3 regions of the Variovorax cryoconiti genome follow, and region 3 is predicted to be linked to each of the others. Evidence: predicted binding sites of a transcription regulator. Region 3 holds the regulator's gene; each other region holds the start of a gene.
The links. The regulator FNR, encoded in region 3, switches genes on or off when oxygen is low (the NO sensors DNR and NnrR bind a similar motif). The targets are predictions, from matches to a motif close to TTGATNNNNATCAA.
Positions count from the first base shown of each region.

Region 1: ACSFA2_RS08610 (universal stress protein) is a predicted target of FNR. The motif match lies at 7,060-7,073, and genes of this name have one in related genera.
Region 2: ACSFA2_RS20970 (universal stress protein) is a predicted target of FNR. The motif match lies at 3,962-3,975, and genes of this name have one in related genera.

Region 1 is NZ_JBPJZI010000002.1:812,683-822,647, forward strand. Features, by position in the region: gene rbbA (ribosome-associated ATPase/putative transporter RbbA) at 1-884, shown strand, start outside; gene ACSFA2_RS08590 (ABC transporter permease) at 881-2,008, shown strand; gene ACSFA2_RS08595 (bifunctional enoyl-CoA hydratase/phosphate acetyltransferase) at 2,049-3,458, shown strand; gene ACSFA2_RS08600 (copper-transporting P-type ATPase) at 3,485-5,698, shown strand; gene ACSFA2_RS08605 (acetate/propionate family kinase) at 5,685-6,947, shown strand; gene ACSFA2_RS08610 (universal stress protein) at 7,158-7,610, shown strand; gene ACSFA2_RS08615 (NAD(P)/FAD-dependent oxidoreductase) at 7,659-8,981, shown strand; gene ACSFA2_RS08620 (copper-binding protein) at 8,985-9,302, opposite strand; gene ACSFA2_RS08625 (cupredoxin domain-containing protein) at 9,329-9,823, opposite strand; gene ACSFA2_RS08630 (multicopper oxidase family protein) at 9,855-9,965, opposite strand, start outside.
Region 2 is NZ_JBPJZI010000010.1:16,751-26,715, forward strand. Features, by position in the region: gene ACSFA2_RS20935 (hypothetical protein) at 1-90, opposite strand, end outside; gene ACSFA2_RS20940 (hypothetical protein) at 193-804, shown strand; gene ACSFA2_RS20945 (hypothetical protein) at 855-1,058, opposite strand; gene ACSFA2_RS20950 (hypothetical protein) at 1,218-1,367, opposite strand; gene ACSFA2_RS20955 (hypothetical protein) at 1,440-1,640, opposite strand; gene ACSFA2_RS20960 (alpha/beta hydrolase family protein) at 1,819-2,601, opposite strand; gene ACSFA2_RS20965 (DUF3182 family protein) at 2,598-3,770, opposite strand; gene ACSFA2_RS20970 (universal stress protein) at 4,034-4,564, shown strand; gene ACSFA2_RS20975 (BON domain-containing protein) at 4,611-5,264, shown strand; gene ACSFA2_RS20980 (TraR/DksA family transcriptional regulator) at 5,315-5,674, shown strand; gene ACSFA2_RS20985 (winged helix-turn-helix domain-containing protein) at 5,719-6,450, shown strand; gene ACSFA2_RS20990 (PAS domain S-box protein) at 6,466-8,475, shown strand; gene ACSFA2_RS20995 (hypothetical protein) at 8,591-8,992, shown strand; gene ACSFA2_RS21000 (ATP-dependent DNA helicase) at 9,028-9,965, shown strand, end outside.
Region 3 is NZ_JBPJZI010000005.1:273,469-283,433, reverse strand. Features, by position in the region: gene ACSFA2_RS15160 (sulfite exporter TauE/SafE family protein) at 1-668, opposite strand, end outside; gene hemN (oxygen-independent coproporphyrinogen III oxidase) at 676-2,049, opposite strand; gene fnr (fumarate/nitrate reduction transcriptional regulator Fnr) at 2,287-3,003, shown strand; gene ACSFA2_RS15145 (hypothetical protein) at 2,984-3,235, opposite strand; gene ACSFA2_RS15140 (FixH family protein) at 3,246-3,527, opposite strand; gene ccoG (cytochrome c oxidase accessory protein CcoG) at 3,546-5,000, opposite strand; gene ccoP (cytochrome-c oxidase, cbb3-type subunit III) at 5,026-5,943, opposite strand; gene ACSFA2_RS15125 (cbb3-type cytochrome oxidase subunit 3) at 5,954-6,091, opposite strand; gene ccoO (cytochrome-c oxidase, cbb3-type subunit II) at 6,109-6,744, opposite strand; gene ccoN (cytochrome-c oxidase, cbb3-type subunit I) at 6,766-8,199, opposite strand; gene ccoS (cbb3-type cytochrome oxidase assembly protein CcoS) at 8,266-8,403, opposite strand; gene ACSFA2_RS15105 (heavy metal translocating P-type ATPase) at 8,403-9,965, opposite strand, start outside.

The sequences.
Region 1 (9,965 bases), on a different contig from region 3:
CACCGATCGTCGACGACGCCGACATGGACCGCCGCATGCGAAGCGGCGAACTTTCGCTGGCCATCGAGATCCCGCCGGGCTTCGGGCGCGATGCGCTGCGCGGGCGCAACGTCGAGGTCGGCGCGTGGATCGACGGCGCCATGCCGACGCGCGCGGAAACGGTGCTCGGCTACGTGCAGGGCCTGCACCAGCACTGGCTCGCGGAGCAGGCACGCGCGCGCGGCATGGCGACCACGGCCTCGGTGGGTGTGCAGACGCGCTTTCGCTACAACCCCGACGTGAAGAGCCTGCCGGCCATCGTGCCGGCGGTGATCCCGCTGCTGCTGATGATGCTGCCGGCCATGCTCACCGCGCTGGCGGTGGTGCGCGAAAAGGAGATGGGCTCCATCATCAATCTGTATGTCACGCCGGTCACGCGCACCGAGTTCCTGCTCGGCAAGCAACTGCCATACGTGGCACTGGCCATGCTGAACTTCCTGTTGATGACCCTGCTGGCCGTCACCGTCTTCGACGTGCCGATGCGCGGAAGTTTCCCCACGCTGGCCCTGGCGGCGCTCATCTTCAGCGTGGTTGCGACCGGCATGGGCCTGCTGGCTTCGGCCGTCACGCGCAGCCAGATCGCGGCGATGTTCTTCGCGATGATCGGCACGCTGATTCCGGCGACGCAGTTTGCCGGGCTGATCCATCCGGTGTCGTCGCTCGAAGGCGCCGGCCGCCTCATCGGCGAGCTCTATCCGGCCAGCTACATGTTCACGATCAGCCGCGGCGTGTTCAGCAAGGCGCTCGGCCTGTCGGATCTGCAGGCGAGCTTCTGGCCGCTGCTGGCCTCGGTGCCGGTGATCCTCGGCGTCGCCATCCTCCTCCTGAAAAAGCAGGAATCATGAAGCGGCACCTCGCCAACATCTACCGCCTGGGCGTCAAGGAGCTGTGGAGCCTGCTGCGCGATCCGGTCATGCTGATCCTGATCGCCTACACCTTCACGATCGCGGTCTACACCTCGGCCGCGGCGATGCCGGAGACGCTGAACAATGCAGCGATCGCCGTGGTCGACGAGGACGCCTCGCCGCTGTCGGCGCGCATCGTGTCGGCCTTCTATCCGCCGCTGTTCATGACGCCGCAGCTGATCACGCAGAAGGAGATGGACGCCGGCATGGACGCCGGCCGCTACACCTTCGTGCTGGTCATCCCGGCCGGGCTGCAGCGCGACGTGCTGGGCGGGCGCACGGCCGAACTGCAGCTCAACGTCGACGCGACGCGCATGAGCCAGGCCTTCACCGGCAGCGGCTACGTGCAGCAGGTCGTGCAGGGCGAGCTGGGGGAATTCGTGCAGCGCTACCGCGGCAGCACCCTGCTGCCGGTGGACCTGGCGCTGCGGGCACGCTTCAATCCGGGGCTGGAACAGGCCTGGTTCGGCGCGCTGATGGAGATCATCAACAACGTGACCATGGTGTCGATCATCCTGGCCGGCGCCGCGATCATCCGCGAACGCGAGCACGGCACCATCGAGCACCTGCTGGTCATGCCGGTGACGCCGGCCGAGATCATGCTGGCGAAGATCTGGTCGATGGGTGCGGTGGTGCTGGTCGCTGTCGCGCTGTCGCTGCAGTTCGTCGTGCGTGGGCTGCTGCACGTGCCGGTCGACGGCTCGGTACCGCTCTTCCTGGCTGGCGCCGCACTGTGCCTGTTCGCCACGACCTCGATGGGCATCTACCTTGCGACGCTGGCACGCAGCATGCCGCAGTTCGGCCTGCTGATGGTCCTCACGATGATGCCGCTGCAGATGCTCTCGGGGGGCATGACGCCGCGCGAGAGCATGCCGGAGGTCGTGCAGACGGTGATGCTGCTGGCGCCGACCACCCACTTCGTCGAACTGGGCCAGGCCATCCTGTACCGCGGCGCCGGGATCGATGTCGTCTGGAAACCCTTCGTCTGGCTGCTGTTCATCGGCGGTGCGCTGTTCGCACTGTCGTTGCAGCGCTTCCGCAAGACCATCGCGCTGATGGCATGAATGAAACCCACCGTCGGCGCCTTGGCGCCCAGGAGTCCGCATGAGCCCCTTGCAAGACCTCGCCATCGTCCGCAATCGAACCTTCGACGAGATCGCCGTCGGTGACAGCGCCAGCATCGAGCGCACGCTGACGGCCGAGGACATCCAGCTGTTCGCGGTGATGTCCGGCGACGTCAATCCCGCGCACCTCGATGCCGAGTACGCGGCGTCCACCCGATTCCACGGCGTGATCGCGCATGGCATGTGGGGCGGGGCGCTGATCTCGGCCGTCCTCGGCACGCGCCTGCCGGGGCCCGGCACGGTCTACCTCGCCCAGACGCTGAAATTCCTGCGTCCGGTGCGGGTCGGCGACACGTTGACCGTCCGTGTGTGCGTGAGCACGCGCGACGAGGCGAGGAAGCGGCTCACGCTGGCCTGCGGCTGCACCAACCAGCAGGGGGAGGCCGTGATCGAAGGGGAAGCCACGGTGCTCGCGCCGACCGAGCGCATCGAACGCGCTGCCACCACCCTGCCCGAGGTGCGTTTGCGCACGGCCGACGGATTGCCGCGGCTGCTGGCGCACGTGCGGCCACTGGCGGCGATTCGTGTCGCCGTGGTCCACCCCTGCGATGCGCTGAGCCTGGGCGGCGCGCTCGACGCCCGGGCCGCCGGCCTGATCGTGCCGGTGCTGGTGGGGCCGCGCGCCCGGCTGCTGGCCGTGGCGGACGAGGCCGGCCTGGACCTCGCGGGCATCGACATCGACGACGTGCCGCACAGCCATGCGGCCGCGGCGCGTGCCGTCGAGATGGCCGGCAAGGGCGAGGTCGAGGCGCTGATGAAAGGCAGCCTGCACACCGACGAATTGATGGGCGCCGTGCTGGCCGCCGGCGCGGGGCTGCGCACCGCGCGGCGGCTGTCGCACTGCTACCTGATGCAGACGCCGGCGTACCCGCGGCCCTTCATCCTCACCGACGCGGCGATCAACATCGCGCCAACGCTTTCGGAGAAGGCCGACATCGTGCGCAACGCCATCGACCTGGCGCATGCCATCGGCGTGGCCGTGCCGCGCGTGGCCATCCTGGCGGCGGTAGAAACGGTCAACCCGGCCATGCCCGCCACGCTCGATGCCGCCGCGCTGTGCAAGATGGCCGACCGAGGTCAGATCGTCGGCGGCGTGCTCGACGGGCCGCTGGCGTTCGACAACGCGGTCTCGATCGCCGCCGCGCGCGTCAAGGGCATCCGCTCCGAGGTGGCCGGCCAGGCCGACGTGCTGGTGGTGCCCGACCTGGAAAGCGGCAACATGCTGGCCAAGCAGCTCGAGTACATGGGCGATGCGGCAACGGCCGGCATCGTGATGGGAGCGAAGGTGCCCATCGTGCTGACCAGCCGCGCCGATTCGCGCGAGACGCGCATCGCCTCGTGCGCCATCGCGCTGATGCTGGCGCATCGCTACCGCAGCGCGCGCCCCTGAATGCGCACCGCCAACCGAGGAGCATCGTGAACCACCCACCCCCCCGCCCGTCGCACCCGGCCGCTGCGCCCACGCCGGGCACGGTCTACGTCTGCCCGATGCACCCGGAGATCCGCCGCGACCGTCCGGGCCACTGCCCCAAGTGCGGCATGGCGCTGGAACCCGAGTTGCCCCGCCTGGAGGACGACAACCCCGAATTGCGCGACTTCTCCCGGCGCTTCTGGTGGACCCTGCCGCTGACGCTCGTCGTCTTCGTGCTCGCGATGGCCGGGCACCGGCTTCGTCTCATGGACATGGTGACGCAGAGCTGGGTCGAACTGGTCCTGTCGCTGCCGGTGGTGCTGTGGGCCGGTGGGCCCTTCTTCGTGCGCGGGTGGCAATCGGTGGTCCACCGCAGTCTGAACATGTGGACGCTGATCAGCCTCGGCACGGGCGCGGCCTTCGTCTACAGCGTGGTGGCCACGGTGGCGCCCGGCTGGTTCCCCGAATCCTTCGTCGCCATGGGCCGCGTGGCCGTCTACTTCGAGGCCGCGGCGGTCATCATCTCGCTGACCCTGCTCGGCCAGCTGCTCGAACTCCAGGCGCGCTCGCAGACCTCGGCGGCCATCAAGTCGCTGCTTGGCCTGGCTCCCAAGACCGCACGCCGCCTGCGCGACGACGGTACCGAGGAAGACGTGCCGCTGGCCCAGGTGCATGTCGGCGACCGGCTGCGCGTGCGCCCGGGCGAGAAGGTGCCGGTGGACGGCGTCGTGGCGCAGGGCACCAGCGCCGTCGACGAATCGATGCTCACCGGCGAACCCCTGCCCGTGAGCAAACGCCCCGGCGACCGGCTCATCGGCGCCACGCTGAATACCGGCGGCGCGTTGGTGATGCGCGCGGAGAAGGTGGGCAGCGCCACCGTGCTGTCACAGATCGTGCAGATGGTGGCGCAGGCCCAGCGCTCGCGTGCGCCGATGCAGCGCATGGCCGACGAGGTCGCCGGCTGGTTCGTGATGGCAGTGGTGACCATCGCCGCGCTGAGCTTCTTCGCGTGGGGCCTGTTCGGGCCGGAGCCGCGCTGGGTGTTCGGGCTGATCAACGCCGTTTCGGTGCTGATCATCGCCTGCCCCTGCGCGCTGGGGCTGGCCACGCCGATGTCCATCATGGTGGCCACCGGGCGCGGCGCCACGCAGGGCATCCTGTTCCGCGACGCGGCGGCCATCGAGAACCTGCGCAAGGTGGACACGCTGATCGTCGACAAGACCGGCACGTTGACCGAGGGCCGCCCGGCCTTCCACCGCGCGGTGCCGGCCGAAGGCTTCGAGGCCGACGAGGTGCTGCGCCTGGCGGCCAGCCTCGACCAGGGCAGCGAACATCCGCTGGCGGCGGCCATCGTGCAGGCCGCCCGCGAGCGCGGCCTGGCGCTGGACACGCCCGAAGGCTTCGACTCCGGCTCCGGCATCGGCGTGCAGGGCAGCGTCGGGGGGCGCCGGCTGGTGTTGGGCAACACGGTGCTCATGGCCCAGGGCCAGGTGGTGGTCGATGCGCTGCTGCCGCAGGCGGAGGCGCTGCGCGCCGAGGGCGCGAGCGTGATGTTCCTTGCCGTCGATGGACGGCTGGCCGGGCTGCTGGCGGTGTCCGACCCGGTCAAGGCCAGTACGCCCGAGGCCCTGGCCACGCTGCGTGCGGCGGGCCTGCGCATCGTGATGGCCACCGGCGACGGCCTCACCACCGCGCGCTCGGTCGCCGCGCGCCTGGGCATCGACGAGGTCCACGGCGAAGTGCAGCCGGCCGACAAGCTCGCGCTGGTCGAGCGCCTGCAGCGCGAAGGCCGTGTCGTCGCGATGGCCGGCGACGGCATCAACGATGCGCCGGCCCTGGCCCGTGCCGACGTCGGCATCGCGATGGGCACCGGCACCGACGTGGCGATGAACAGCGCGCAGCTCACGCTGGTCAAGGGCGACCTGCGCGGCATTGCAGCCGCCCGCGCGCTGTCGCAGGCCACCGTCGCCAACATGCGCCAGAACCTGGCGTTCGCGCTGGTCTACAACGGCCTGGGCGTGCCGCTGGCCGCCGGGCTGCTGTATCCGTGGACCGGCTGGCTGCTCTCGCCGATGGTGGCGGCGCTGGCCATGAGCCTCAGTTCGACGTCGGTGGTCGGCAATGCGTTGCGCCTGCGCGGCCGGCACGGCGCCGCCAGTCATGCGGCGCCGCCAGCCGGCGCACCGGCTTCTTCCGAGCATGGCCATGGCAGTCACTGACACACGGCACCCCGCCGATGCCCCGACGCCGACGGGCCGCCTGGTCCTGGTGCTCAACTGCGGCTCGTCGAGCATCAAGTTCGCGCTGTTCGATGCCGGCCTGTCGCCGCTGCCGCGCGTGCCGGCCTGGAACGGCAAGGTGCAGGACGTTGGTGGTCCGGCACCGACCTATGGTGAGACCGGCATCGCACCGGTGCCGGTCGCCCTCGACGCACAGCAGCCCTATCACGCGGCACTGGCGCACATCCGCGAGCGCGTGACCGCTCGGCTGGCCGGCCGCCCGCTGGCGGCGGTGGCGCACCGCGTGGTGCATGGCGGCAGCCAATACGCGGCGCCGGTGCGCATCGATGCCGCGGTGCTGGCCGACCTGCGGGCCTTCGTTCCCCTGGCGCCCCTGCACCAGCCGTTTGCGCTGGAGGCGATGGCCGCGCTGCTGGGGTCGGAGCCGGCACTGCCGCAGGTCGCCTGCTTCGACACGGCGTTCCACCACACCTTGCCCGCCGTCGAGCAGATGCTGCCGCTGCCGTACGCCGCGTGGGAACGGGGGCTGCGCCGCTACGGCTTCCATGGCCTGTCGTACGAATACCTGTCGGTGGCCTTGCCCGAGCGGCATGGCGAGCGCGCGCGTGGCCGAACGATCGTCGCGCATCTGGGCAGCGGCGCGAGCCTGTGCGCCATGCAGGGCCTGCGCAGCGTTGCCACGACGATGGGCTTCTCCGCCCTCGACGGGGTGATGATGGGCACGCGCACCGGGGCGCTGGACCCGGGCGTCGTGCTCTACCTGATGGAGGTCGAGCAACGCACCGTGGCGCAGGTCGGGCATCTGCTGTACCACGAGTCGGGCCTGCTGGGCGTGTCGGGCGTCTCGTCGGAGCCGCGTGTGCTGCTGGCCGCCGAAGGCCGCGACGACGAGGTCGGCGAGCGCGTGCGTGCCGCGCTGGCGCTGTACGTCCGCCGCATCGTGCGCGAGATCGGCGCGCTGGTGGCGGTGCTCGGCGGGCTGGACCTGCTGGTCTTCACGGCGGGTGTGGGCGAGCACAGCGTGGCGATCCGCGAGCGCATCTGCGCGGCCCTCGGCTACCTCGGTCTGGTGCTGGACGATGCGGCCAACGCGCGCCACGCGCCCTGGATCTCTGCCGCCGACAGCCGCGTGGGCGTGGCGGTGGAGCCGACCAACGAGGAGTGGATCGCCGCGCGCGATGCCGCGGCGCTGCTGTTCTGCGCCCGCGCCAACGGATCGTTCGACTGACGCCGTCGACACACCGTGCGGCCCTGGCGCCGCCGAGGTGGAAGTAGAACTGGTCGGCCAGGACGCAAGCCTCGTTGCCGTCTCCCAGGTTCGGGAGGCCGAGCGGGTGGACTTGATCGCCATCAAGGGCGCGTCGAGGCGCGGCACCTAGAGTGGTGGCGAACCCCCCCTTCATCCATCGCCGCATCCCGGCCTATCGAGTTCTCCGCCATGTACCGAAAGATCCTGGTCCCCATCGATGGCAGCACGACCTCGCAGCGCGCGCTGACCGAGGCCGCGCAGCTGGCGCAGCTCTGCGGCGCGTCGCTCGTGGTGCTCCACATCGTCGACGACGCTGCACATGTCAATGGCTTCGAGCGCCCGGCGGTCTACCTCCAGGAGATCCGCCCGCACTTCCTCGCGGCCGGCCAGGCGCTGCTCGACGCCGCGAAGGCCGGGTTGATCGCGACGTCAGTCGCGGTCGAGACCGTGCTGGTCGAGTGCTGCGGCGACCGGGTCTCCGAGCGCATCGTGGCGCATGCCGTGAAGTCCGGCGCTGACCTGATCGTGCTCGGCACGCACGGCCGGCGCGGGGTCGACCGCCTGCTCATCGGCAGCGACGCCGAACAGGTCGTGCGTCTGGCACCGGTGCCCGTGCTGCTGGTGCGTGCCCTGCGCGACTGAGGTTCAGCGCACCGGTTCGATCGTCGATCGCCACGTACGATCGGCGTGATGCAGGTACGTGAACATTCAGAGCGCCATCGATCCCCGGAAGCCGGGCGCCATGTCGCCGTCATCGGCGCCGGTGCGGTCGGCAGTGCAACCGCCATCGAAGCCCTGCGCGCGGGACTGCGCGTCACCGTGATCGAGCCCGGCGAGCCCGGCGCCGAGCACGCCACCAGCTACGGCAATGCCGGCTGGCTGTCCTCCCATTCGGTCGTGCCGCCGGCCTTGCCGGGCGCCTGGCGCAAGGTGCCGGGCTGGCTGGCCGACCCGCTCGGTCCGCTGGCGGTGCGCTGGCGCCACCTGCCGCGTGCTGCGCCCTGGCTGCTGCGCTATCTGCTGTCGGGGGGGACCGAGGCACGGGTGCAGCGCACCGCCGATGCCTTGCGCACCTTGCTCGTCGATGCGCCGCAGCTGCACCAGCACCTCGCGCGCGAAGCCGGCGTGCCGCAGCTGATCGAACACCGCGGGCTGCTGCACGTCTATCGCTCGCAGGCCGAGTTCATGGGCGATGCGCTGGGGTGGCGCGTGCGCGAGCGCACGGGGGTGCGCTGGGTGCAGTGGGATGCGGCGCAACTGCGCGCGCACGAGCCCGACCTCGACGAGCGCTACACGCTGGGCATCTTCGTGGCGGAGGCCGGGCACTGCCGGGATCCGGGCGCCTACGTGGCGGCACTCGCGCGCCATACCGGGCGGCTGGGCGCACAGCACGTGGTGGCGCGCGCCACGGGCTTCCGCATCGAGGGCGGCCGGCTGCGGGGCGTGCGGACCGACCAGGGCGAGATCGCCTGCGACGCGGCGGCCATCTGCGCCGGCGCGCACTCGGCCGGGCTCGCGCGTGCGGCGGGCTCGCCGGTGCCGCTGGAGTCGGAGCGCGGCTACCACGTGATGGTCGGCGCGCCCGGGGTCGGTCCGCGCACGCCGATGATGGCGGCCGATGGCAAGTTGATCGCGCACTGGATGGACGGCGGCCTGCGCGCCGCGGGCCAGGTGGAGATCGGCGGGCTCGATGCGGCGCCCGACTGGCGCCGTGCCGACATCCTGTATCGCCACCTGCGCTCGATGTTCCCTGCCTTGCCGCGCGACGTACAGGTCGCCGGCGTGCGCCACTGGTTGGGCCATCGGCCGAGCATGCCCGACGGCCTGCCCTGCATCGGGCCGGCGGCTGCGACGCCCGACGTGGTGCTGGCCTTCGGCCACGGCCATGTCGGGCTGGGCGGTTCGGCCCGCACCGGCCGGCTGGCGGCGCAGCTGCTCGCCGGCCAGACGCCGGAGACGCCGCTGGCGCCCTTCGACCCGCAGCGCTTCGGCCGCAGGGGCGCCGCGGCTTGAGGCTCAGTTCGCCGGCTCGATCGTCATCACCGTGAGCGCGCCGTCGACCTTGTCGGCGGTGAACCGCACCTTGTCGCCCGCCTGAACCTGCGTGAGCAGGGCGGGCTCCTTCACGCGGAACACCATCGTCATCGGGCTCATGTCGATGTTGGGAATCTCGCCATGGCGCAGCGTGATCTTCTGCTGCTCGGTGTCGACCTTGCGCACCTCGCCGTCGACCAGGGGCAACGGCGCCTGGGCGAAGGCGGCGAGGGGCAGGGTGGCCAGGCCGAAGGCGAGCGGGGCGAAGGGCGTATGGCGCAGAAGTGTGCGTCTTTTCATGAGGGACTCCCTATCGATCGGCGGGTTCATCGGGCGGGCAGCACACGCACGCGCCCGGCCATGCCGAGTTCGTAGTGGTCGCCGACCAGGCAGGCGAAGTCGAAGTCGCCGGGACGGTTGAAGCGCCACACCAGCTCGCCCGTGCGGCCGGCTTTCACATGCGCCATCCACGGGTCGTCGTGCTCCATGGTCGGGTGCTTCTTCATTTGCTCGGCGTGCGCGTCGATGGTCGCGCGGGTGCCGAGCACCAGTTCGTGCAGTTCCTTGCCGCGGTTGCGCAGGCGCAGGCGAACGGTGTCGCCTTCGCGCAGTTCGATCACCGATGGGGTAAAGCGCATGTCGTCGGTCATGGCGATGTCGATGGTGCGGCGCACGGCCCGGGCTTCGCCGGCGATGCCCCAGGCCTGCTGTTCGGGCGGCAGCGCGGCCTGCGCGGCACGGGGCGTGTGCGCTTCATGCGCCAGGACAAAGGCCGGCGCTGCGAGCAGGGCACTGGCGACGAGGGTTCGGAAGAGCTTCATGTGGAATCTTTCGAGAAGAAGTGAGGAGGGTTCAATGCGCGTGGCCGCCATGGCCGGAGGGCTTGCGCACGCTGGCGTCAGGAGCTCCCACGGAGGGCGGCACAGCCGGCGACGTTGCGGGCGGCGCGCTGTCCCCGGGCAC
Region 2 (9,965 bases), on a different contig from region 3:
CGCATGCGGCGGCGTGTCGCGGGCCGAGTGCTGCACGAGTTCTACGCACAGCGGACATGAACTCGGCGTCTGGGGAGCTTCGGGGGACATGAGGGGCTCGATCACGTGGTCTGCCCCGCCGACATGGCGGGATATGCGCGAATGCTAACGGCTCGACGATGAGTACCTTGGTTCGCATCGATGGCATATTGCGTGAAATACGCCCGTTTTCAGGAACACAAAGGTATTCATTTGTGGCTTCTTCGGGTTTCAATAGAGGCCTCTGTCCGAATCCGAATGACCACCATGTCCGATGCCTCGAACCCCTTCACTTTCGAGTACTCCCTCGGCGCGTTCGAGGTCACGGCCTGCGACCTGGTGGTCACGACGCCGCAATCACGCGACCCGATGGCCGACGAAACGGTACGGAAGGTTTTGACGCTGCTGAAGGAGCAGCACGGCACCGACGCGGCATTCGTCGCCGAACTGCATGATGAATCGCTGATGGAGCCAGCGCCGGTCATGTCGCCACGCGGCGGATTCCATGACGACGCGACGGGTGATGTCTACGTGCTGGCAGTCTGCCTGCAGGTGTTCGGCCCCTTCGAGCGATGCTTCATCCGTGTTCCGGTGCTGCTGGCCGATGGCCGAAACTACGGCACGCTCTATGCACCTTGCAAGGGCCTGACCGAAGAAGAGCGCCGGCGCGATGCCGCTCTGGTCGAGATGACCGCCCAGCTCACAGCGCGTCTGGTCGATGCGCGCCGTGTGCCGGCGCGTTCCAAAGCCGTGAGCGAAGCCCAGCCGCAACCACAGTACGCCTGAAATGCGCAGTGCCCTGACCGGGCCGACGCCTCTGCGGCAGTACGCTCAGCTCAGAAGCCGCCCATAAAGGTCGACGGCTCGCCAGCCCCCTCGGCCGCGGCAAAACGGGCCGACTCCTCGTCGCCGGGCTCGTTGGAGAACACAAGCGTTGCAAGCGCCAGGGCGAAGCACACCAGGATGGCAACAAAGCCAAAGCTGTAGACCAGCGCGGCCATCGCCAACGGGCCCAGAAGGAGTGCGATGAGTTTGTACATGTCCGCATCATTGCGGACAACTCGAGAAACCCTCTGTGATCAATGTCACAGATGACTGCGCGTCCTACGTCCGCCTACACAGTTGCTCGTCCATGCGACTCGGCTCATAAGTCCAAAGACCTACAAATTCACCGGCAGCGCACAGTCACGGGCGGAGAGTCAATCCGGCTCGTCCAGGATGGCGATGGTGGTCTCGACACGCTCAGCCATCTTCTCTTCGAGATGTCCCCATCCACGGTAGGTCGGCACGATCGTGAGCCACCCGATACCGATCACGCAGAACAACGCCACGAACAGTTCGACATCCATCGCTGCCTTACGTTTCCCTCTTCGAAGAGAGGCGAATTCTAAGCACCGGAGACCCTGATTTCGTCCGAAATGTCAGCGCTGTTCAAGCCGTCTCACGACGCCCAGACCGGAGAACCACGCGTCGATGGGGGTGTTGTGGCTTCGCTCGCCCATTTCACGGGGGCGGAAACAGAGCAGCTCACCAGGCATCGTGACTGCCTCGAGCAAGACATAGTGAAACTCGCCTTCTTCCAGCTCGTTCACACTCAATGCCAATCGTCCAGAACCCGTCATGCTGCCTCCGGTGAATCTTCGATGACAGGTTTGTAGCCGCTGACCTCGCCAAGGCCGAGGGACTTTTCCGCGCTTCTGCCTCGCCATCCCATGCGCCCCCATGTTTAGGACACACTTCGTGACACATTCCCGCAACGGGTCGCCTTGCCAAGCTCCCTGGCGGGTGATATTGCCCCGCTCACGCCGGCCTGGCCGGCAAGGGTCGACCCCCACCTGCGGCTGGATGGCCGCGCGCACCCATGGTCATTTCGGTCATCCACGAGACGAGCAACATGCCATATGACTGCCGCCACTCCTCCTTCGACAGCGCATGGTCGGCGTCCGAGATGACACGGTAGGTGACCGAACGCACACGTTTGAAGGCCGCCATGTAGTTTTCGATCACCGGATGCGGCACGGTCTTGTCGTGCTCGGACTCCACGATGAGCGCATCCCCACGGAAGGCCGCACAGGCCCCGAGCGCGCGGTTGTCGGCGGCGCCCACCGGCATGCGACGGTAGGTGGCCAAGTCGTCCCGGTCCAGCTTGCCTTTGGGCACGTCCCAGTCCCCGTCCCGGTAGAGCGCCGGCGCACGCAACGCCAGCCAGCGCACCGGCCGCAGCGAGCTCACGATGGCCCCCAGGTAGCCGCCGTAGCTGCTGCCCACGATGGCAATCGACTCCGGGTCGACGGTCGGGTGGCTGACCAGCACGTCGTACGCCGCCAGCACATCGCGCAGGTTGTCTTCGCGCGTGACCTCCTGACGCTGTGCGACATGGCGCGCATGACCACGCAGGTCGAAGGTCAGACACACACAGCCCAACGCGGCGATCTGGTGCGCGCGGCGGATGTACTGCTCCTGGTTGCCGTCCCAGCCATGCACCAGCAGAACGCCGGGCACCGTCATGGAGGATGCGACGAGGGTGCCGGCAATGTGTTGGCCGTCAACGGCAATGTCGACGGTGTTGTGTCGGGTGTTCAGCATGCCGGGTCGATCAGCGTGTACTTGGTGAGCCTGCCGACGTCCGGCACCTCGCCCTGGTAATAGACCAAGGCGTCCGGCGGCAGGGGCGCCGGATCGCCGTGAACCTCGACGCAGCGCGCATGGACGCGGTCGCGCTCCGGATGGCGATGGAAAAGCTCGAGCGCAGCGAGTTCGGCGCCCGTCGCGCCGCCCACGCGCCACGACTGCTCCAGCACGCCCGAGCGCCACTGACCGAGCGGGCCACGGCCGCGCGCGACGTCGTAGTTCAGCCGGGAGGTGAAGAATCCGGGAAAGCACTCGGCCACCGCGTCGTGATAGAGCCGGGCCTGGTCGATCGCCAGGCGCACGTCGAAGGGCGGCCTGGTCGCCAGCAAGGCGTCGAAGCCGCCGCGCACCAGCCACAGGTCCGACCCGCCGTAAACCTCGTTCCCGTGCCGGTCACGCGTCAGGTATTGAGTGCCATGGTAGGTCGCGGTGAGCCCGCCCACAACGACCTGCCCGACGCTGAAGGTGACGGGGTCCGTGAGATTTTCTTCCAGCACCACGCCATGCGCGCTGAGTTCGACCTCGTCCATCTCGGCCAGACACTGCCGCAATGCCTCTGTGTCGGTCACGACTTGCTGCCCGCGCCCACCCGTCGCCCGCACGGGCTTGATGCGCACGGCCCCCAGGCGCAGCAGCGCACCGCCCGCGGCGCATGCGTCGTCCCGCGAGAAGGCGGTGAAGCCCGTGAGCACCGCGCCAGCCACGTGAGCGGCGAACTCGTTCGACCAGCCGACGGGGCGCGCCGCATCCGGCCGCACCAGCGGATGGGTGATGGCCTTGGTCAATACGAAGGGATACGGCACCACACCACCGAAGAGATCATGCGGCCCCGTGATGCCCAGTGACTGCGCCTCGCGCAGGTCGGACAGCGTGTCGTTCGGCACGAAGTACAGCGGGCGCGCATAGGACTCTCCAGGAACATACTCACCCCCGAAATCCAGCCCCTTGAGCGCCGCGATGCGCTCTGCGAAGGCAAGACGCGTCGCGCACTCATGCACGCTGGCGTAGGCATGGTCGTCCCGCGACAGGGCGACAACGCAGCCGTCGTGCTGCGCCGCACGGGTGCCGGCGGAGACGACGGGATCGCCGACAGCGGCGACGAGGATGGCATCACGGGTCATGGTCGAGGCTCCGGTGGAGGGCGAGACGGTCGTTCCGCGCTCGCACCAGGGTTCGAGAAAAAGCGTTGTGAACGCCGCGGCGTGCGCTGGCACCACCATCGTCGACGGACCGGCCACCCCTGTCTGTCGGAATGCGCCTGCACATGGACCCGTGTGCGCCAGCCCCCTTGGGCTTCGTCCCCCTCGGGAGCTTGACGCACGTCAAGCCTTCGGCAACGCCAGACTTCCATACTGGCTGCCTTCCCTCACCACGGAGCGTCTCTATGTACCAACGAATCCTGGTTCCCGTCGACGGCAGTCCGACGTCCGATCGCGGTCTGCAAGAAGCCATCCGCCTTGCGCGCCTCACCAACGGCAAGCTGCGATTGATCCATGTGGTGGACGACCTGTCCTTCGCGCTCGCCATGGACGCCTACGCCGGCTACTCGGGCGACTGGATGAGCGCCCTGCGCGACGGCGGCCGCAAGGTGCTCGAGGACGCGAAGTCCCAGGTCACCGCCGCCGGCCTGGAGGCCGAGACGGTGCTCTACGACAGCGTCGAAGGTCGCGTGCATGAACTCACCGTGTCCGAAGCCAAGACCTGGCCGGCCGACGTGATCGTCATCGGCACGCACGGCCGCCGCGGCGTCGGCCGTCTGGTCCTGGGCAGCAGCGCGGAATACGTGCTGCGTCTGTCGCCGGTGCCGGTGCTGCTCGTGCGCACCGCCGAAGCACCGACAGAACCCGTGCGCGAGACGGCCGACGAAAAGCCGCTGCGCGTTCACCTGCCCAGCGGCGCGCTGTCCATCGAATAGCCGCGCCATTCGACCGACCTCACTTCGACACACCCCGGGAGACCGTATGAAAGCCGATGCACAACTCCAGCATGACGTCATGGCCGAACTCGAGTGGGACCCGGCCATCCAGGCCACGACGGTCGGCGTGATCGTCAAGGACGGTGTGGTGACCCTCACCGGTCAGCTGGCCAGTCACGCAGAGAAAGAGGCCGCCGAACGCGCGGCGCAACGGGTCCGGGGCGTCAAGGCGCTGGCCATCGACCTCCGCGTCAAGCTGCCTGCCGATGCCGAGCGCAGCGACGCCGACATCGCTCTGGCGGCCGAGCGCGGCCTGATGTGGCATGTGCTCGTTCCGAAGGACAAGGTGCGGGTGCTGGTTGACAACGGCTGGATCACGCTCGGCGGCGAAGTCGAATGGCGCTACCAGCGTCAGGCGGCCGAAAGCGCCGTGTGCCACCTGATGGGGGTGACCGGCGTCACCAACGCCATCCACATCCGGCCGCGGCTCGACCCGCACGATGTCGAGAAGAGCATCCACGACGCGCTGGCGCGCCAGGCGGACCGGCAGGCGAATCACGTGCAGGTCGGGGTACGCGGATCCGAGGTCACGCTGCGCGGCGTCGTGCATTCGTGGACCGAGCGCGCCGCCATTCAGGGCGCAGCCTGGTCGGCCCCCGGCGTGACCGCGGTGCTCAACGAGCTCATCGTCGAAGCGTGAAAGGCCGCGCCCACCGGCCCCCGCTGCCCCCATCGCTCAGGACCCGAACCATGAAATCCCTCAGCCCCTCCGACCTCGTCAGTCTCGCCGACCAGCTCGAAACGATGCGCCGGAAGGCGCTCGACGAGCTCCGCGAGGTCGACGTGCCTGCGTCACTCGCCCCCGAAGTGCGCGACCGCGCCGACGAAGCCGAGACCGAGCGTGTCGACGACATACGCATGGCCGAAGCGGCCATCGACCGCGCCACCGTGCGCGACATCGCGCTCGCGGAGCACCGCATGAGCACGGGCGACTACGGCATGTGCATCGATTGCGGCGAGGGCATCCCGCGCGCCAGGCTGTTCGCGCAGCCCACGGCCGTGCGCTGCGCGAGCTGCCAGACCGCGTTCGAGGCGCACTCGCCCCACTGAGTCCCGGTTGGCAGAAGGTCACGCGCAGGCGCTAACATGCCGCCGTGACCTCTCCCCTCCACCTGGCCGTCCTCGACGACGAAGAAGACATCACCCGGCTGCTGGCCACCTATCTGCAGGGGCACGGCTTTCGCGTCAGCCAGTTGCACCGTGGCCGCGACCTGCTCGCCCTGATGCCACACGACCCCCCGGTGCTGGTGCTGCTGGACCTGGGACTGCCTGGCGAGGACGGCTTCGTCATCGCCCGGCAACTGCGCGAACACTGGCAATGCGGCCTGGTGATCGTCACCGGGCGCGGCGACGCGGTCGACAAGGTGGTGGGCCTGGAGGTGGGCGCGGACGACTACGTCACCAAGCCCTTCGACCTGCGCGAGCTGCTGGCCCGCATCAAGGCGGTGTTGCGCCGCATCGTGCCGGCACCGACGCCCGCGAGTGCAGCGACACCGGCAACGACTTCCTCGACCAAGCGCTTCGAGGGTTGGCAACTCGACATCGCGGCACGACGACTGACCGCGCCGCAGGGCCATGAGGTCGTGCTGACCAGTGGCGAGTTCGACCTGCTTCAGGCCTTGAGCGACGCGCCGGGACGGGTGCTTTCGCGCGACTACCTGCTGGAACGCACCCGGGGGCGCGATGGCGGCCCGTTCGACCGGACCATCGACGTGCAGATCGGACGCTTGCGCCGCAAGCTCGAAAGCGATGCCGACAGCCCGCAACTCATCAAGTCGGTACGCGGCGCGGGCTACCTGTTCGCGCCGCGGGTCGACACGGCCTGAACGTCCGCGCCCGCCATGGAACACATTCCCTTGCGCTTCGATGCCGAGGACGGCAAGGTCTTCCGCTCGATCTTCGCGGCCTACCCCGACGCGCTGCTGCTGGTCAATGCCCAGGGCACGATCGTCCTGGCCAACCCCTTTGCCGTCGATCTCCTGGGCTACAGCGGCGACGCGCTGATCGGCCTGCCGGTCGAGGCGCTCGTGCCCGACGCGGTGCGCCCGCGCCACGCGGCCTACCGCCATGCCTACGGCGAGCAGCCACGCTCCCGCCCCATGGGCACCCAGATGGACCTGGTCGCCCGGCGACGCGACGGCTCCGAAGTGCGGGTCGAGATCGCCCTGAGCCCCCTGCACGACCACGGCCTGCCCTATGTGGTGGCCGCCATTCGCGACGTTGGCAGCTACCCGCGCGTGCGGCAGGCATTGCAGCGTGCGCGCTATGCGGAACAACTGGCGCACTTCGGTCGACTCGCCGTCGATGCGCGCGACACCCAGGCGCTGCTCGCGCAGGTGCCGGCCATGGCCGCAGAAGCGCTCGAGGCCGATGCGGCCATGGTGCTGCTGCTCGAGCCCGACGGGCTGACCTTTCGCATCGCTGCCGGTGGGGGGCTCACGGCGGACAAGTCCGCCGGCCAGGCCGTGCCCGTGGATGTGGTCGAGCTCGCCGCCCGCGTGGTCGCCACCGGGGGTACCGCACGGTCGGGCCCTTGCAGCGACGCCGACACCGGCCACTTTCTGGCCGTGCCGCTGTCCGATCGCGGCCGGACGATCGGTGCGCTGGCGGTGCGCTGCGCATCGCTGCAGCACCTGGGCGACGACGAGCTGCGCTTTCTCGACTCGCTCGCCAGCCTGCTGGCGACGCTGCTGCAGCGTGAAAAAAGCGAAGAGGCCCTGAACCACGCCCAACGACTGGAAACCGTGGGCCAGCTCACCGGCGGCATCGCGCACGACTTCAACAACCTGCTGACGGTGATCTCCGGCAACCTGCAGGTGCTGGAAGAGCTGCCCGGCTACGCGGCCGAGCCGATGGTGCAGCAGCTGCTCGGTGCGGCCACGCGCGCCGCGCGCCGCGGTGCCGAACTCACCGGCAAGCTGCTCGCCTTCTCGCGCCGCCAGGTGCTGCAGCCAACGGTGATCGACGCCGCCGCCCTGCTGCACTCGCTGGGCGACATGCTGCGCCGCACGCTGGACCAGCGCATCGCGATCGCGCTGGACGCCGACGAGGCGCTGTGCCTGGCCGACCCGGTGCAGCTCGAATCCGCCCTGCTCAACATCGCCATCAACGCGCGCGATGCCATGCCCCAGGGCGGCACGCTGGCCTTCACCTGCCGCAGCGTGTCGGTGCTGCCGCCCGAACTGCTCGCCGAAGCCACCGGCCCCTCGACGAGCGGCTACGTCGCAATCACCGTCGCCGACACCGGCACCGGGATGTCCGAGGCGGTGCAGGAGCATGCCTTCGAGCCCTTCTTCACCACCAAGGAGGTCGGCCGCGGTACCGGCCTCGGCCTGTCGACGGTCTACGGCTTCGCCAAGCAGTCGCGCGGTGCCATCGGCCTGCGCAGCACGCTGGGCGTCGGCACGGCCATCACGCTCTATCTGCCGCAGCTGGGCGACGAGGACGACATCGACAGCCCCGAAGCCGACGCGGGCGGCCGATTGCCCACCGGGCTGCGGGTGCTTCTGGTCGAGGACGACGCCGAAGTCCGGCAGGTGGCGCAGCAGTTCCTGCTGACGATGGGCTGCGCGGTCACGCCCTGCGCCACCGCGGAAGCCGCGCTCGAGGTGCTCGATGCCAACACCGCCTTCGACCTGCTGCTCAGCGACATCTCCCTTGGCCCCGGCCTGCGCGGCACCGAACTCGCCCAGCGCGTCGAACAGCGGCTGCCGCAGCTGCCGGTGCTGCTGATGTCGGGCTTTTCGCAGGAGCTGGCCGGCGCCTCGTGGGGGCGCGAGCTGCTGCAGAAACCGTACACCCGCGAGGCGCTGGAACGCGCGATGGTGCGCGTGCTGCACGCGGCCCGCTGACCGGCGGGCTCGCGCGGCGCCTCGACCGAAAGCACGGCCACCTCCTGGCCAACCGGCCGGCTGACCCGGAGGACCCGACGTGCGAGCATCCGTTCACCCACCGCCGGAGATGCCGATGCCCGCCACCGCCCCACCGACATTCGCCAGCCTCTTCGATTGGCGGCTGCCTTTCAGTCCGCTCGGCAGCTTCGCGCCCAACCCGGGCTGGACCTTCGGCAACGTGGTGATCAACACCACCAATTCCCGCGCGCCGCAGGTCGAACAGGCCATCCTCGGCAAGCTCAGCTACGGCCGGCAACTGGGCAAGGTGATCGAAGCGGTCGAAGTGCTGTGCGCGTCGTTGACGGCCGAGCACAGCGATCCACGGATCACCGCCTTCCAGGCGCTCGCCGACGAGGTGCGCGAGATCAAGCAATCGATGGCCGGCGACCGGCTGTTGCAGTTGAAGCGCGAACTCGAGGACCTGCGGGCGCAGGACCCGGCGGCCTGGAGGAAGCTGGTCCGGTCCGGGGGCTGAACCCGAGCCAAGTCACTGGGCTGTATATTCATCCAGTGACCTCCAGCCCACGCGCCGACGCATTCGCCGATACCGACGCCACCCCGCTCCAACCGGTGTCGGTGCGCGCGCTGTGCGCCTTCGGCGCCAAGGCCGGCGACCTGGACTTCCGCTTCGTCCCGGCGCCGAGCGCGCAGGAAGGCGTGGCCGGGCATCTGCTGGTGCAGGGCCGGCGCGATGCGGGTTACGAGCGCGAGGTCTCGCTGTCCCTCGCGTTCGAGGGCCTGCGCGTGCGCGGCCGGGCCGACGGTTTCGACGCCGAGCGGCTGCGCGTGGAAGAGATCAAGACCTTCCGCGGCGAGTTCGCGGCCATCCGCGCCAACCACCGCGCGCTGCACTGGGCCCAGGCGAAGACCTACGGCTGGATGCTGTGCTGCGCGCGTGCGCTGGCCGACGTCGACGTGGCGCTGGTCTACCTCGACATCGCCAGCGGCGAGGAGACCGTGCTCGAAGAGCACTGCAGCGCCGATGCACTGCGCAGCCATTTCGAAGCGCTCTGCCACCGCTACATGGCGTGGGCGCAACAGGAAGCCGCGCATCGCGCCGTGCTGGCCAAGGAACTCGGCGCGCTCGCCTTTCCGCACGCCGGCTTTCGCGCGGGCCAGCGTGAACTGGCCGAGGGCGTGTACCGCGCCGCCTCGACGCGGCGCTGCCTGCTGGCACAGGCGCCCACGGGCATCGGCAAGACGGTCGCCACGACCTTTCCGCTGCTGCGCGGCTGGGCCCGCCAAGGGACCGACAAGCTCTTCTTCCTGACCGCCAAGACCTCGGGCCGCGCGATCGCGCTGGAAGGCATCGGCCTGAGCGCACGGGCCGCGGCGTCGCTGCGCGTGCTCGAGCTCACCGCGCGCGAGAAGGTTTGCGAATACCCCGGACGCGCCTGCCACGGCGACGCCTGCCCGCTGGCACGTGGTTTCTACGACCGCCTGCCAGC
Region 3 (9,965 bases):
GCCTGCAGCGCCACGGCCGCGAGCAAGGCGCCCGCGATGCGCGTGCCCCCTTCGCGGCGCACGGGGCCGATGCCGTTGCGCAGGTGCCGCCACAGCCAGGGGGCCAGCAAGAGCCATACGCTGCTGCCGAGCGCGAAGGCGGCCATGACGGCCGCGCCCTCCAGCGGCCCGTTGCCGAGCGCGGCGAGCATCAGCGCGGAGTACAACAACCCGCAGGGCATGCCGACCCAGAGCGCGCCCGTGGCCAGCACGCGCCACGACGAGCCGGCCAGCGGCTTGAGCCCACGCGCCAGCCATCGGCCCACACCATGCGTCCACAGCGGCTGCCGGCCCGACACGGCCAGCACGAGCCCCCACGCGAACACGAAGACGTGCATCAGCAGCCACAGTGGCCGAAGCGCAGCGACCTGCTCGCTGGCCAGCGCCAGGCTCTGCACGGCGATGGCGGCGATGGCGCCGCCGAGCGCATAGCCGGCCGCGCGGCCTGCGTGGAAAGCGAGTGCGGCCGGCACGGTCGGGGTGGCCGCGGGCAGCGCCGCCACCCCGCCGCCCGGCGGCGGCCGCACGATGCGGATCACGCCGGCGCACGCCGCACCGCACATGGCGACGCAATGCGGCCCGCCGGCCAGGCCCATCAGGAGTGCGGTGCCGACAAGGGCGGTCTGCATGGCGGACCTAGATGATTCTTGAAAAGCGCGTGCGGTTGCGGTCGGCCTGCAGGTAGCGGTCGAACACCATCGCGATGGCACGCACGAAGAACCAGCCGGTCGGCGTCACCTCGATCTCGTGCTCGCCGAGGGTCACCAGACCCTGCGCGGCCAGCGGCTCGAGTGCTTCGAGCTCGGCGGCGAAGTGCCGGCGGAAGTCGATCAGGTGCGCCAGCGCGATCGACTCGAAGTTCACCTGCCCCTGGCACATCAACGCCATGATCACCGAGCGCCGCAGCACGTCGTCGCGCGACAGCGCCAGGCCGCGCACCACCGGCAGGCGACCCTGGTCGAGCAGGTCGTAGTACTCCTCCAGCGTCTTCGCGTTCTGGCTGTAGGTGGCGCCGACGCGGCCGATGGCTGACACGCCCAGCGCCACCAGGTCGCAGTCAGGCTGCGTGCTGTAGCCCTGGAAGTTGCGGTGCAACCGGCCCTGCCGCTTGGCGATGGCCAGCGCGTCGGTCGGCAGCGCGAAATGGTCCATGCCGATGTAGACATAGCCGGCCGCGGTGAGTGCGGCGATCGAGCGCGACAGCATGTCGACCTTGGTCGCCGCGTCGGGCAGCTCGGCCGCCTCGATGCGGCGCTGCGGCTTGAAGCGCTCCGGCAGGTGGGCATAGGCATAGAGCGCGATGCGGTCGGGCCGCAGGTCGCAGATCTGCGCCAGCGTGCGGTCGAAGGAGGCGGCGGTCTGCTTCGGCAGGCCGTAGATCAGGTCGACGTTGATGGACATGAAGCCAAGACGCCGCGCCGCCGCCATCAGGTCGAACACCTGCGCCGCAGGCTGGATGCGGTGCACCGCCTTCTGCACCGCAGGGTCGAAGTCCTGCACGCCGAAGCTCAGGCGGTTGAAGCCCATCGCCGCCAGCTTCTCGAGCCGGCCCTCGTCGATGGTGCGCGGGTCGATCTCGATCGAGTACTCGCCGTCGGGCGCCAGCACGAAGGCGCTGCGCAGGATGTCCATGAGGCGGCCGAGGCTGGCGTCGTCCAGGAAGGTCGGCGTACCGCCCCCCAGGTGCAGCTGGCTCACCAGCGCGCCACGCCCGAGTTGCGCCACCTGCAAATCGACCTCGCGCGCCAGATAGCGCAGGTAGTCGTCGGCGCGCTCGTGGTGCTTGGTGACGATCTTGTTGCAGGCGCAGAAATAGCACAGCGACGCGCAGAACGGCACGTGCACGTAGAGCGACAGCGGCAGCGCCCGGGCGCTGGTGCCCATGCGGCGCTGGCGCAGCGCCTGCGCGTAGTCGTCGCTGCCGAAGGCTTCGACAAAGCGGTCCGCGGTCGGGTACGAGGTGTAGCGCGGGCCGGCAACATCGAAGCGCTTCAGGGTCGCCGGCGTCATGGTGGGTGCGGCGGGTGCGGCAGACGGGGGAACCAACTGCAGCCGGCTCGGCGCGGCGGATTCGGTAAGGAGGGTGGATGGCATGGTGATGGGGCGCGGAGGGCTCGTCGACTGTGCCGCCAACCGGGCCCTTCTTCATTGACGCCCGTCAAGCCTGCGCACCCACGGCTCGCGAACAATTCCCTCAAACCACCGACGCGTCGGCAGCGCCCTCCCCGCCTGCCTCGCCCGCAGCCCATGACCCCCGAAACCATCAAAGTCGCCTGTTCCAACTGCAACCTGCGCGAGCTGTGCATGCCGATCGGCCTGCAGCCCGCCGACCTGAAGCGCATCGACGAGATCGTCGCCACGCGCCGCAAGGTGAAGCGGCGCGAGACCTTGTTCCACAACGGCGAGCGCTTCACCTCGCTCTACGCCATCCGCACCGGCGTCTTCAAGACCCGCGTGACCTCGGAGGACGGCCGCGACCAGGTCACCGGCTTCCAGATGGCGGGCGAAATCATCGGCCTGGACGGCATCGTGAACGACCACCACACCTGCGACGCGGTGGCACTGGAAGACGCGGAAGTCTGCGTGATGCCCTTCGACCGCATCGAGGAACTCTCGCGCGAGGTGACGGCTCTGCAGCGGCATGTGCACCAGATCATGAGCCGCGAGATCGTGCGCGAGCACGGCGTGATGTTGCTGCTGGGCAGCATGCGTGCCGAGGAGCGTCTCGCGGCCTTCCTGCTGAACCTGGTGCAGCGCCTGCACGCGCGCGGCTTCTCGCAGTCGGAGCTGGTGCTGCGCATGACGCGCGAGGAGATCGGCAGCTACCTTGGCCTCAAGCTCGAGACGGTGAGCCGCACGCTGTCGAAGTTCGTCGAGGACGGCATCGTCGCGGTGCAGCAGCGCCATGTGCGCATCGTCGACGCCGACAAGCTGCGCCGGTTGGTCAACGCGCCGGCGTGTTGACCTCGCGCCGCGACATCGCGAGCAGCGCGGTCAGCGCGCTCGAGCCCATCGCCAACAGCCAGAAGACGAAGAAGCTCGCGGTGTAGAGCCCCTGGCGCGACAGCGGCAGCGGCTCGCCGCGCCAGTGCACGTCGCTCGGGTCGACCATGGCGAACACCAGCATCTCGACCACGCAGGCCAGCAGGAACGAGGGCCAGAGGATCCAGGCCAGGCGGCGAATGCGGCGTTTCATCGCGGCCGTCTCAGCGCTTGGGCAAGGGCACGTCGTCGCTGGGCGTGGCGGCATGGTTGCGTCCTGCCTGGGCCGGCATCAGCTTCTTGTCGGCCAGCGTCTTGTTGATCTCGATGCCCTGGCGGTAGTAGTCCGCAGACACCACCGGGTCGGGCGTGCGGATGGCCAGCCACAGCGTGGCGAACCCGGCCACCACGACGATCGCCGGGCCGGCGATCACCATCCAGACGAGCGGGAACTTCCACCATGGCTCGGCTGGCTCGGCGGGTGTCTTCGATGCAAGGGCATTCATGGGTTTGTCTCCTGTAGTTCAGCGCGGAACGAGAAAGATGGCCTTCTCCGACACGTGGGCGCCGCCGTCGGCCGCCCGCACGTCGAAATACACGGGGTGCGAGCCCGAGGGCGCGGCACCGTACGGCAGCTGCAGGCGCACCGCGACCCAGCGCGATTCGGCAGGCTGGACCTCGACCGAATCGCCAGCGGCGACCGTGAGGCCTTCGAGGCCGCTGGCCGCAATGGCATAGCGCTGCGGCCTTTCCGTCGCGTTCATGACCTGCAGGCGGTACACGTTCTCCAGCATGCCGCCCTCGACGATGCGCGCAAGCGAAGCGCGGTCGCGCACCACGTCGACCTTCAGCGGCGTGCGCACCACCAGGCTCGCGAGCAGGCCGATGCACAGCGCCGCCAGCACGCCCGTGTAGACGAGCACGCGCGGGCGGATCACGCGCGCCACCACCTGGCGCGCCGACCAGCGCGCGGCCAGGCCGTTCTGCGTGGCGTAGCGGATCAGGCCGCGCGGGTAGTCCATCTTGTCCATCACGGTGTTGCAAGCGTCCACGCACAGGCCGCAGCCGATGCATTCGTACTGCAGGCCGTCGCGGATGTCGATGCCGGTCGGGCATACCTGCACGCACAGCGTGCAGTCGATGCAGTCGCCCAGGCCATTGCGCTCGTGCTGCTTGCCGCGGGCGCCGCGCGGCTCGCCGCGGGCGGTGTCGTAGCTGACGATGAGCGTGTCGCGGTCGAACATCGCGCTCTGGAAGCGCGCGTACGGGCACATGTACTTGCAGACCTGCTCGCGCATGAAACCCGCGTTGCCATAGGTCGCGAAGCCGTAGAAGAAGGCCCAGAACACCTCCCACGAGCCCATCTGCGTCTGCAGGAAGGCCATGCCGAGGTCACGGATGGGCGTGAAGTAGCCGACGAAGGTGAAGCCGGTCCACATCGCGATGCCCAGCCACACCACGTGCTTGAAGGTTTTCTTGACGCCCTTCTCCATCGACAGCGCGCCCTTGTCCAGCCGCATGCGCGCGCTGCGGGCGCCCTCGATCTTCTCTTCGACCCACATGAAGATTTCGGTGTAGACCGTCTGCGGGCAGGCGTAGCCGCACCACAGGCGGCCCGCCACGGCGGTGAAGAGAAAGAGCGACAGCGCCGAGATGATGAGCAGCCCTGTGAGGTAGATCAGGTCCTGCGGATAGAGCACCAGCCCGAAGATGTAGAAGCGCCGCGCGGCCAGGTCGAACAACACCATCTGCCGCTCGCCCCAGTCGATCCACGGCAGCCCGTAGAACACGATCTGCGTGATGAACACCATGGCCCAGCGCCAGCGCGCGAACACGCCCTGGATGCTGCGCGCATAGATCTTCTTGTGCGCTTCGTAGAGGCCGACGCCCTCGCCCTCTGCCGGGGCGATGGGAATCACCTTGCGCGGCGTGGCGGATGCCGGTGCGGGCGCTGGTGCGGGTCGTGGGGAGGCGGCCATGAAGGCAGACGCTGGACGGCCGCGCTCAGCGCGACGCCGTCTGCGGGGCGTTCGACAGGCCCCAGACGTAGGAGGCCAGCACGTGGATCTGCGCCTCGGTCAGCCGCTCCTGCTGGGCCGGCATCTGGTTGGTCTTGCCGGTGTTGATGATCGAGATGATCGCGTCCTGCCCGTAGCCGTGCAGCCAGATGCGGTCCGACAGGTTGGGCGCACCCAGTGCGGGGGTTCCGCCGCCGGTCATGCCGTGGCAGGCCGCGCAGGCGGTGAATTTGGCTTTCCCCAGGCCGGCGCGCACCGAGTCGTGCGGGCTGCCCGACAGGCTCAGCACGTAGTTGGCGACGTTCTTCACGTCATCCGGCGTGCCCACGGCCGCCGCCATCGGCGGCATCACGCCGATGCGACCGAGCGTGATCGACTCCTGGATCTTGGCCGGGTCACCGCCATGCAGCCAGTCGCCGTCGCTCAGGTTCGGGAAGCCCTTGCTGCCGCGCGCGTCCGAGCCGTGGCACTGCGCACAGTTGTTCAGGAACAGCCGCTCGCCGATCGCCATGGCCTGCGGGTCGCGCGCCATCTGGTCCGCCGGCATCGCGGCGAACTTCGCATACACCGGCGCCAGTTCGGCGTTGGCCTTGGCGATCTCTTTTTCGTACTCGCCGGTCGTGCTCCAGCCGAGCTGGCCCTGCATGCTGCCCAGGCCCGGGTAGGCCACGAGGTAGCCGAGGCCAAACACGATGGTCAGCACGAACAGGCCCACCCACCAGCGCGGCAGCGGGTTGTTCATCTCGCGCAGGTCTTCGTCCCAGACGTGGCCGGTGGTGTTGTCGCCACCGATGGGCGCACGCGTCCGGTTGGTGATCCACAACAGGAGTGCGCAGGCTGCGATGCTGAGCAGGGAGATGACGGTGACGTAGTGCGACCAGAAGCCGCTGATGAAATCGCTCATGATGTTCGCTTCAGTCCTGTTCGAAGGGCAACTGCGCGGCTTCGTCGAAGCCCGCGCGATTGCGGCGCGCGAAGGCCCACACCAGGATGCCGATGAAGGTGGCGAAAGAGGCCAGCGTGGCCGCGATGCGAAGGGTGGTGATGTCCATGGTTCGCTCTGTTCCCGTTACTTGAGTGCCAGGCCGAGGGACTGCAGGTACGCCACCAGGGCGTCCATCTCGGTCTTGCCGGCCACGGCCTCTTTGGCGCCGGCAATCTGTTCGTCGGTGTAGGGCACGCCCACGCGCCGCAGTGCCGTCATGTGGGTGCCGATGCTGGCCGCGTCGGCCGGCGAGGTGTCGAGCCAGGTGTAGGCCGGCATGTTCGACTCGGGCACCAGGTCGCGCGGGTTGTTCAGGTGGATGCGGTGCCACTCGTCGCTGTACTTGCCGCCCACGCGGTGCAGGTCGGGCCCGGTGCGCTTGCTGCCCCACTGGAAGGGGTGGTCGTAGACGAACTCGCCCGCCACCGAGTAGTGGCCGTAGCGCAGCGTTTCCGCGCGGAAGGGGCGGATCATCTGCGAGTGGCAGTTGTAGCAACCCTCACGGGTGTAGATGTCGCGGCCGACCAGCTGCAGCGGCTCGAGCGGTTTCACGCCGGTCACGGCCTCGGTGGTCGACTTCTGGAAGAACAGCGGAACGATCTCCACCAGGCCGCCGACGGCGATCACCAGCAGGATCAGCACGATCATCAGGAAGTTGTTGGTCTCGATCTTCTCGTGGGAGAAGCCGGTCTTGCCGGTCTTGGGTGCGTTGGAACTCATGGTGTGCTTTTTTTCAGGCGTTCAGGCATGGACCAGTGCGGGGATCGGCGCGCGCACCGAGCGGCCGGCGACGACCGTCATGGCGACGTTCCAGGCCATGACCAGCATGCCGCCCAGGTACAGCAGGCCGCCGAGCAGACGCACCACGTAGTACGGATAGGTGGCTTTCACGCCTTCGACGAAGGTGTAGGTGAGCGTGCCGTCGGCGTTGATGGCGCGCCACATCAGGCCCTGCATCACGCCGGCGATCCACATCGCGGCGATGTAGAGCACGATGCCGATGGTCGACATCCAGAAATGGAACTCGATCGCCTTGATGCTGTGCATCTCGGTGCGGCCCCACAGGCGCGGGATCAGGTAGTAGAGCGAGCCCATCGTGATCAGGCCGACCCAGCCGAGGGCGCCGGCATGTACGTGGCCGACGGTCCAGTCGGTGTAGTGGCTCAGGGCATTGACCGTCTTGATGGACATCATCGGCCCCTCGAAGGTGGCCATGCCGTAGAAGGACAGCGCGACGATCAGGAAGCGAAGGATCGGGTCGGTGCGCAGCTTGTGCCAGGCGCCCGACAGCGTCATCACACCGTTGATCATCCCGCCCCAGCTGGGCGCCAGGAGGATCAGCGAGAACACCATGCCGATGGATTGCGTCCAGTCGGGCAGCGCGGTGTAGTGCAGGTGGTGCGGGCCGGCCCACATGTATGTGAAGATCAGCGCCCAGAAGTGGACGATGGAGAGCCGGTACGAGTACACCGGCCGACCGGCCTGCTTGGGGATGTAGTAGTACATCATCCCGAGGAAGCCCGCGGTGAGGAAGAAGCCCACCGCGTTGTGGCCGTACCACCACTGCACCATCGCGTCCTGCACGCCGGCGTAGGCCGAATAGCTCTTCATCCAGCCGGCCGGGATGGCCGCGCTGTTGACGATGTGCAGCAATGCCACCGCGATGATGAAGGAGCCGTAGAACCAGTTGGCCACGTAGATGTGGCGCACCTTGCGCATCGCGATGGTGCCGAAGAACACGATCGCGTAGGCCACCCACACCGCCGTGATCAGGAGGTCGATCGGCCATTCGAGCTCGGCGTATTCCTTGCCGCTGGTGTAGCCCATCGGCAGGCTGATGGCCGCGGCCACGATCACGATCTGCCAGCCCCAGAACACGAAGGACGCCAGCGCTGGCGCGAACAGCCGGACCTGGCAGGTGCGCTGCACCACGTGGAAGCTGGTCGCCATCAGCGCGCAGCCGCCGAAGGCGAAGATCACGGCGTTGGTGTGCAGCGGGCGCAGCCGCCCGTAGCTGAGCCAGGAGATGCCGAGGTTGAGTTCGGGCCAGGCGAGCTGCGACGCGATGATCACGCCGACCAGCATGCCGACCACGCCCCAGACCACGGACATGATGGCGAACTGGCGGACAGCGGTGTCGCTGTAAACCGCTGCGGGAGGGTTGGGAACTTGCATCGTCGGGCCTTTTCTATGAGACCCGGTCAGTGTCTTGGTGAGACACATCCTACGGCTTGATACAGATCAATCGCCCTGAAGAATGCGCTCGCCTTCGCGGTCGACGTCGTCGAATTGCCCACGGTCCACGGCCCACCACAGGCCCCCGAGGATCAGCAGCACGAGCACGACCGAGAACGGGATGAGCAGGAAGAGGATGTCCATCAGGTGCCCTGCTCTCTTGCTGGCACCGCTGGCACCGCCGGCCGCGCGAGCCGCGCGGCGTTGAGCACCACCACCAGCGAACTGCCCGCCATGCCCAGCCCCGCGAGCCACGCGGGCAGCCAGCCGGCCAGCGCGAGCGGCACGCACAGCGCGTTGTAGCCGGCCGCCCAGGCGAGGTTTTGCCGCACGATGCGCAGCGTGCGCCGTGCCTGCGCGATCGCCGCGGGAATGGCCGACAGCGCATCCCCCAGCACGATGAAGTCGGCGCGCGCCTGCGCCAGCGGCACCGCCTTGCCGAAGGCGAAGGATGCGTGCGCCTGCGCCAGCACCGGGCCGTCGTTGAGGCCGTCGCCCACCATGGCCACTTTGCATCCTGCCGCCTGCAGCGCCCGCATGGCCGCGAGCTTGTTTTCGGGCGTACAGCCACCGCGTGCGTCACGAATGCCGGCCTGCTGCGCGATCTCGCGCGCCGCGGCGTCGCGGTCGCCCGAGAGCAGCTGCACGCCGATGCCCTGCGCCTGCAGCGCGCCGACCGCGGCGGCCGCGTCCTCGCGCAGGTCTTCGGCCAGCACGAAGCTCGCGACCCAGCCGGCCTCGTCGGCCAGGTGGACCTGCGTGGCGTCGCACGCGAGGGGCGTCACGCCACAGAAATCCGCCGCACCGAAGCGCAGACGGCGCGGCACGGCACCGGGAAGGGGTTGACGCCGCTGCAGCACCCCTTCGAGGCCCCGCCCCGCCTGTTCGATCACCTGCGAGGCGGTCCAGTCCGGCGGCACCCGATGCTGCATCTGCCACGCGTGGACCAGCGCCCGCGCCGCGGGGTGCAGCGACTGCGCACCCAGTGCGGCGGCCAGTTCGACCGCGTCGCCCGGCATGACGCCGCGCCGGCTGTACACCCGGTCGAGTCGCGGCGTGTCGCGCGTGAGCGTGCCGGTCTTGTCGAAGACCACGGTGTCGATCGACGCCAGCGCCTCGAGCGCCTGCAGGTCGTGCACCACCACGCCGCCGCGCGCCAGCGACCCGGCGCTGGCCAGCATCGCGGCGGGCGTGGCCAGCGAGAGCGCGCAGGGACATGTGACGATCAGCACCGCGACAGCGACCATCAGCGCATGTCCCGGGCCGGCCTGCCACCACAAGGCGCCGGCCAAGGCGGCCGCACCCAGCACGCCGATCAGGAAAGGCCGTGCCACGCGGTCGGCCAGTTGCGCGAGGCGCGGCTTGCCGAGCGACGCGCTTTCCATCAGGGCCACGATCTCCGCGAAACGCGTGCCGCCGCCCACGGCGTCGATGCGCACCTGCACGGCCGCGGCGAGATTGTGGCTGCCGGCCAGGACGCGCGCGCCGCAGGGGCGCGGCACCGGGCGCGACTCGCCGGTGAGCAATGCTTCGTCCGCGCTGGTGTCGCCGAGCACGACCACGCCGTCGGCCGGGAAGGCTTCGCCGGGCAGCACGCGCACGGTGTCGCCCGCCTGCAGGCGCCGCACGGCCACGCGCACGAAGCGGCCGTCGGGTGCCAGCCGTTCGACGCTGTCGGGCAGCCGGTTCATCAGCGCTTCCAGCGC